Regions from separate parts of the Isoptericola sp. NPDC056578 genome, predicted to be linked through region 2. Evidence: riboswitches for the same ligand, from Rfam matches in the RefSeq annotation. Region 2 holds a riboswitch; the other holds the start of a gene.
The links. Region 2 has a riboswitch for S-adenosylmethionine ahead of ACFQ80_RS01415 (O-acetylhomoserine aminocarboxypropyltransferase/cysteine synthase family protein). Riboswitches for the same ligand answer to the same signal wherever they lie in the genome.
Positions count from the first base shown of each region.

Region 1 (3,136 bases), on a different contig from region 2:
CCTGCCGGTCGCCACCCGGAGGACCACGACCTGAGACGTCGGCGTGCGAGCCGGCGGGCACGCGCCTACGGTCGGTGCTCGAGGTCGTTCGTCCGACGGAAGGAGCCCCGATGGGACTGGGAGACAAGGCCAAGCACCTGGCGGAAGAGGCCGAAGGCAAGGCCAAGGAAGCCACGGGCAAGCTCACCGACGACGAGAGCAAAGAGGCCGAGGGCAAGGCCCAGCAGGCCAGCGCGAACCTCAAGCAGGCGGGCGACGACGTCAAGGACGCGTTCAAGGGCTGACCCGCTGACACGACGGGGCGCCACCGCACGGTGGCGCCCCGTCGTCATGTCCGCCCGGGGCGGGGCCGACGGCTCAGAGGTCGTCGGGCAGGCAGCCGAACGCCTCGTCGGCGCCCAGCGCGGCGGTGGCGAGCAGCCCCTCGAGGCCGGAGCCCTCGGGCACGGGGCGCGGGTCGTCGACGACGACCCACAGCCCGTCCACGACGTCGTACTGCGCCTGCGGCCCCTCGGTCACGAGCGAGCGGACGGCGGCGACGAGCCGCTCGACCTCCTCGCCCGCGGTGCCGAGGCCCACCGACGCGCGGACGGCGCCGGCGTCGAAGCCGAGGCGGCCGAGCAGCGGGTGGGCGCAGAACCGGCCGTCGCGCACGCCGATGCCGTGCTCGGCGGACAGGTACGCGGCGACGAGGCCGGGGTCGTACCCGGTGACCGTGAACGTCACGACGCCCACCGGGTCGACGGCGTCGTCCCAGACGTGGACGACCTCGACGCGCTCGATCTCGCCGAGCCCGTCCACGAGCCGGCGTCGCAGGGCGTCCTCGTGCCCGGCCGCGACCCACGGGTCGAGGGCGGCGAGCTCGTCGCACGCGGCAGCGAGCGCCACCGCGCCCACGACGTTGGGCGAGCCGGCCTCGTGCCGGGCGGGGCCCTCGTGCCAGTCGGTCGTGGTGGTGCGCACCCGGCGCACGGCGCCGCCGCCGGCCAGGTACGGGGTGCCGGCGTCGAGCCAGTCGCGCCGGCCGACCAGGGCACCGGCCCCGAACGGCGCGTACGTCTTGTGTCCCGAGAACGCGACGTAGTCGACGCCCGTCTCCGCGAGCGAGAAGCGGCGGTGCGGCACCAGCTGGGCGCCGTCGAGCACGACGCGCGCGCCGGCGCCGTGCGCGGCGGCGACGACGTCGGCCACGGGCAGCGCCTCGCCGGTCACGTTGGACGCGCCGGTGAGCGCCAGGAGGGCGTAGGGGCGGCCCGCGGCAGCGGCCGACCCCAGCTCTTCCTCGATCTCCGCGAGGGTGGCGGCCACGGACGGGCCGCCCGCGACGACGGTCGCGTCGGTGACGCGCTGCCAGGGCAGCAGGTTGGCGTGGTGCTCGATGTCGAGCACGAGGACGCGGCCGGGATCGCCCGTGGCCGGGTCTGCGGGCACGCAGCCCGCGAGCAGGTTGAGCGAGTCCGTCGTGTTGCGGGTGACGATCGTGAGGTCGTCCTCCCGGGCTCCGACGAACGCGCCGATCGTGCGGCGGGCCGTCTCGTACAGGGCCGTCGAGACCTGCGACAGGTAGCCGGCGCCGCGATGGACGCTGGCGTACAGCGGCAGCACGCGCGCGACCCGGTCGGCCACGGCCTGCAGGGCGGGCGCCGACGCCGCGACGTCGAGGTTGGCGTACGGCAGCTGACGGCCGTCGACGAGCGGCACGAGCGTGTCGCCGCCGACGACGGGCAGCACGGGTGCGACGTCCTGCACGGCGCCGACGCGCACGGCGGGCACCGCAGGCGCGGGGGTGAGCGTGGTCATGCGTGGTCCTCCTCGGTCGTGCCGGGGAGGTGGCTCCCCGCGCTTGCCCGCGCGCCGGACGGCGCAGGGCCAGGTCGTCACCCGGGGCACCCCGCCGCGAGAGGAGGGTTGCCGGCCAGCGAGCCGGGGCTTCGCGCTGGCGCTCTTGACCTGCCGCCCATCGTGCGTGCGCAGCACCACACGGTCAAGCGGAGCCCGCCCCCTTCTCACGATGCGGTCGCGTGAGACGCTGGATGCATGCCCGATCGCACCGTTCCGGCCTCCGGCGCGCCTCCGGGAGGCCCCGTCGGAAGCCCCGTCGGAACCCCGGCCGAGCTGGTCGCCCGCGCCCTCGCCGGCGGCGACCTCCACGCCGCAGGGCTCGCCGCCCGCGCGGCGACCGGGGACGACGCCGCCGACGTCCTCGACCTCGTCGGCGGGCGGGCCGCCGCGGGCTCCGCGCCCGCGACCGAGCTGCTGGTGGAGCTGCTGGACGCGTCCGGCGTCGTCCGGCGCTTCGTGCGCGGCGCCCTGCTCGACGAGGCCGCCGTGGACGACGTCTCCCAGGACGTGCTGGTCTCCGTGGCGACGTCGGTCCGGTCGTTCGCGGGCGGGTCGCGGGTCACCACGTGGGTGCACGGGATCGTGCGCCACCGGGTGGTCGACCACCTGCGACGGCAGCGCGCCACCGCTCCCCTGCCCGACGACGACGTCGGGCCGTCGGAACGGATGAGCTCCCTCATCGCCACGCGCGCCACCGTGCGCGACGCGCTCGCCGCCCTGCCCGAGCTCTACCGCGAGCCCGTGACGCTGCGCGACATCGAGGGCCTGCCCTACGCGGAGGTGGCCGACCGTCTGGGTCGCAGCGTCGGCACCGTGAAGTCACAGGTCTCGCGCGGCCGCGCGCTCGTGGCCGCGGCCCTCGGGAGCCTGTCCTGATGGCCGCGCCCGCCGCGCCCGAGCCGCTGCTCGGGCGGTACCGGGTGGGCGACGTGATCGGCGTCGGGTCGTTCGCCACCGTGCACCGCGCCGTGGACGAGCGGCTGGACGACGTCGTCGTGGTGAAGGTGCTGGCCGAGAACCACAGCCTCAACCCGGAGGTCCGCGAGCGGTTCATCGCGGAGGGCCGGGCGCTGCGGCGGGTGGCGAGCCCGCACGTCGTCGCCGTGCACGACATCGGCGAGAGCGACCGCCAGCAGCCCTACCTCGTCCTCGAGCTCGCCGACCGCGGCACCCTCGCGGCCCGCGTCGCGGCCCTGCGGGCGGACGGGTGGACGGCGACGCCCGCCGACGTGCTCGCCGTCGCCCGGGGGCTCGCCGCCGCGGTCGAGGCCGTGCACGCCGCGCGCCTCGTGCA
Region 1 is NZ_JBHTVC010000026.1:15,273-18,408, forward strand. Features, by position in the region: gene ACFQ80_RS12050 (CsbD family protein) at 111-284, shown strand; gene ACFQ80_RS12055 (aminotransferase class V-fold PLP-dependent enzyme) at 358-1,800, opposite strand; SAM riboswitch class IV at 1,835-1,951, opposite strand; gene ACFQ80_RS12060 (RNA polymerase sigma factor) at 2,038-2,718, shown strand; gene ACFQ80_RS12065 (protein kinase) at 2,718-3,136, shown strand, end outside.
Region 1: another riboswitch for S-adenosylmethionine. It lies ahead of ACFQ80_RS12055 (aminotransferase class V-fold PLP-dependent enzyme); the one in region 2 lies ahead of ACFQ80_RS01415 (O-acetylhomoserine aminocarboxypropyltransferase/cysteine synthase family protein).

Region 2 (3,136 bases):
CGGCGCCCTGCCCGTCGGGCAGGTAGCGGCGCGCGAGCCCGTCCGACGGGCTCGCGCCGAGGCCCGGGTAGTCCACGTGGTCGACCTCCGGCCGCCCGTCGAGGAACCGCGCGACGGCCAGCGCGTTCGTGCTCTGCCGTGCCACGCGCAACGAGAGCGTCTCGACGCCCTGCCCCACGAGGAACGCGTTGATCGGCGACGGGGTCGGCCCGAACCGCGGCGCGACGCTCTCGCGGAGGTAGGCGATCCGGGCCCGGCCGCCGTGCCGCTCGACGAGGCTCGCCGCGCCCAGCCGCGACGGGGCGACCAGGTGCGGGTACAGCCGGCCCGACGCCTCGGCGTCGAACGTCCCGGCGTCGACCACCACCCCGCCCAGCACCGACCCGTGCCCGGCGAGGAACTTGCTCGCGGAGTGCACCACGACGTCGGCGCCGTGCTCGATCGGGCGCAGCAGGTACGGGGTGGCCAGCGTGTTGTCGACGACGAACGCGAGACCGCGGGCGTGCGCGACCCGCGCGATCGCGGCGAGGTCGTGCACGTCGCCGCGCGCGTTGGGGATCGACTCCAGGAACACGACCCGGGTGTCCGGGGTGATCGCCCGCTCCCACGCGCCGACGTCCGCCGGGTCCGCGACGAAGTCGGTCTCGATCCCGAGGCGGGGCAGGTTCTCCAGGAACAGCCCCCGCGTGCCCTCGTAGAGGCTGGGCGAGGCGAGCACGCGCTGGCCCGCGCCGACGAGGCCGAGGAGCGTCGTCGTGATCGCCGCCTGGCCCGAGGCGAGGAACAGCGCCTCGGCACCGCCCTCCAGGCGGGCGATCCGGCGCTCGACGGACTCCGTGGTCGGGTTGCCGTGGCGCGTGTACGCGTATCCCTCGCCGGCGCCGAAGTGCGCCTCGGCGTCCTCGTAGCCGGCGAACCGGAACCCCGCCGTGAGATGGATCGGGGTCGCTCGAGGGCTCGCGCTCCCGGGGCCGTCGCCCTCGGAACCCCCGGCGTGGACCTGTGTCGTCGTGAACCCGTGGGGCCGGGTCGGGTCGGTGGGGTGCGTCTCGGTCAGGGTCGTCAACGTCGTCTCCAGGAGAACCGTGCTTACCCCCGCGCGGTCGCGCAGCGGTCAGGTCGCTCCCGGGGCACCCCGTCACGTCGAAGGGTTGCCGGCCAGCCAGCCGGGCCTTGGCACTGGCGCTCGTCACCTGGGGCGCAGGGAAGCCGACGAGGGCGCGGCCGTCAACCCCGGTCCGGCGCGGTCTCGTATGCCGGACCCGCACGTGCTGTCCCAGCTACCGCAGCGACCTGACGAAGCAGACGCTCGACTCGGGCGGGTAGGGCGGGTACGGCGGGATCCGCCGCCACCCCTCGCGCTCGTAGAGCGCGACCGCCTCCGGTTGCAGCACACCGGTCTGCAGCCGCAGCTCGCCGATCCCCCGCTCCCGCGCCGAGCCCTCCACCGCCGTCAACGCCGCGGCCGCCAGGCCGCGCCGCCGGTGGGCGGGGCGCACGAAGAGCCGCTTGACCTCGTACGTCACCGCGTCGGTCGCCGCGTCCGGCGTGCCGAGCCGGCGCAGCGACGCCGTCGCGACAGGCTCGTCGCCGACGAGGGCCAACCAGGTCACGAGGACCTCCTCGGCCGTCGGCACGACCTGGAGGCCGCCGGGCGCGCGCGCCGCGAACAGGCGGGCCCGCTCGGCGCGCAGGGCGGCGTAGCGGGGCGCGAGGTCCGCGTCCATGGCGTCCCGGAGGGCGGCCACGCGGGGGTCGTCCCATCCGGTGGCGACCCATCGCGCCGGTCCCGGCGGGCCGTCCCCGGGAGTCGCGGGGCCGGGGACCCTGGCGGTGGCCGTTCCCATGCCCGCCCTCAGCGCAGGAACGTCGTGACGACGTCGTGCAGCGCGGCGGTGGTGAGCTCGAGGGAGGCGACGTCGACCCGCTCGTCGTTGCCGTGGAACAGCCCGCGCCACGCGCCGGGGTCCCAGTCGGCGCTGAGCAGCCCGAAGCCGTAGGCCGGGACGCCGCGGCGCCGGTAGAACCGCCCGTCGGTGCCGCCCGTGCCGAGGGTCGGCACCACGGGGGCGCCCCCGGTGCGGGCCGACACCGTCCGCTCGATGACGCGGTACAGGTCGTTGTCCGTGGGCGACAGGGAGGGCTCGCCGAACCGGTCGCCCACGATCTCGACGTGCTCCGCCAGGTCCCCGAGGGTCTCGGTGAGCAGCGCCTCGACGTCGCCGGGCCGGGTGCCCGGCAGGACGCGGATGTCGAGCGTGATCTCGGCCAGGCCCGGGATGACGTTCGGCTTGGACCCGGCGCCGATGACGGTCGGGGCGAGCGTCGTGTGCGTCGTGGCGTGCGCGACCGCGCCGAGGGCGCCGAGCCGCGGGAGCGCGTCGTCGAGCCGCTCCGGGTCGAGCAGGGCGGCGCGCAGGTCGGGCTCCGGCGCCAGCGCGTCCACGTACCGGCGCCAGAGGTCGCCGACGACGACGGGGCCGCGGGCGGCGGCGATGCGCCGCACCACCTCCGCGGCGATGACGATGGCGTTCCTGCTGCCCCACGGCCCGGAGCCGTGCCCGGGCCGGCCGTGCACGCGCAGCAGCCGGCCGGCGCCGCCCTTCTCCCCCACGGCCAGCGTCCGCGCCCCGAGCGGCCCCACGGGCACGCCGCCGGACTCGGTGAGCACGTGGTCGGCCCGCACCAGGTCCCACCGATGGGTGGTGAGCCAGTCGACCCCCCACACGCTGCCGTGCTCCTCGTCCGCGACGGCGGCGAGCAGCAGGTCGCCGCGCGGCGGGCGGCCGGAGGTCGCGAGCGCCCGCGTCACGACGGCGTAGGCCGCCGTGAGCCCGAGCATGTCGATCGCGCCCCGGCCCCAGACCCAGCCGTCGACGAGCTCGGCCCCGAACGGGTCGCGGCTCCAGCCGTCCGGCTCGACGGGGACGACGTCGGTGTGCCCGACCAGGCCGAGGCTCGGCGCCGTCGGGTCGGTGCCGTGCACGCGCGTGACCAGCGACGTGCGCCCGGGCTGCGGCTCCACCCGCTCGAGCTCCAGCCCGGCGCCGTCGAGGAAGTCCGCGATGGTCTCCGCGTTGCGGACCTCCTGGCCCGAGCCCACCGTGCCGTCGTTGACGCACGCGTTGCGGATGAG
Region 2 is NZ_JBHTVC010000002.1:97,834-100,969, forward strand. Features, by position in the region: gene ACFQ80_RS01415 (O-acetylhomoserine aminocarboxypropyltransferase/cysteine synthase family protein) at 1-1,066, opposite strand, end outside; SAM riboswitch class IV at 1,081-1,194, opposite strand; gene ACFQ80_RS01420 (GNAT family N-acetyltransferase) at 1,281-1,748, opposite strand; gene ACFQ80_RS01425 (M20/M25/M40 family metallo-hydrolase) at 1,856-3,136, opposite strand, start outside.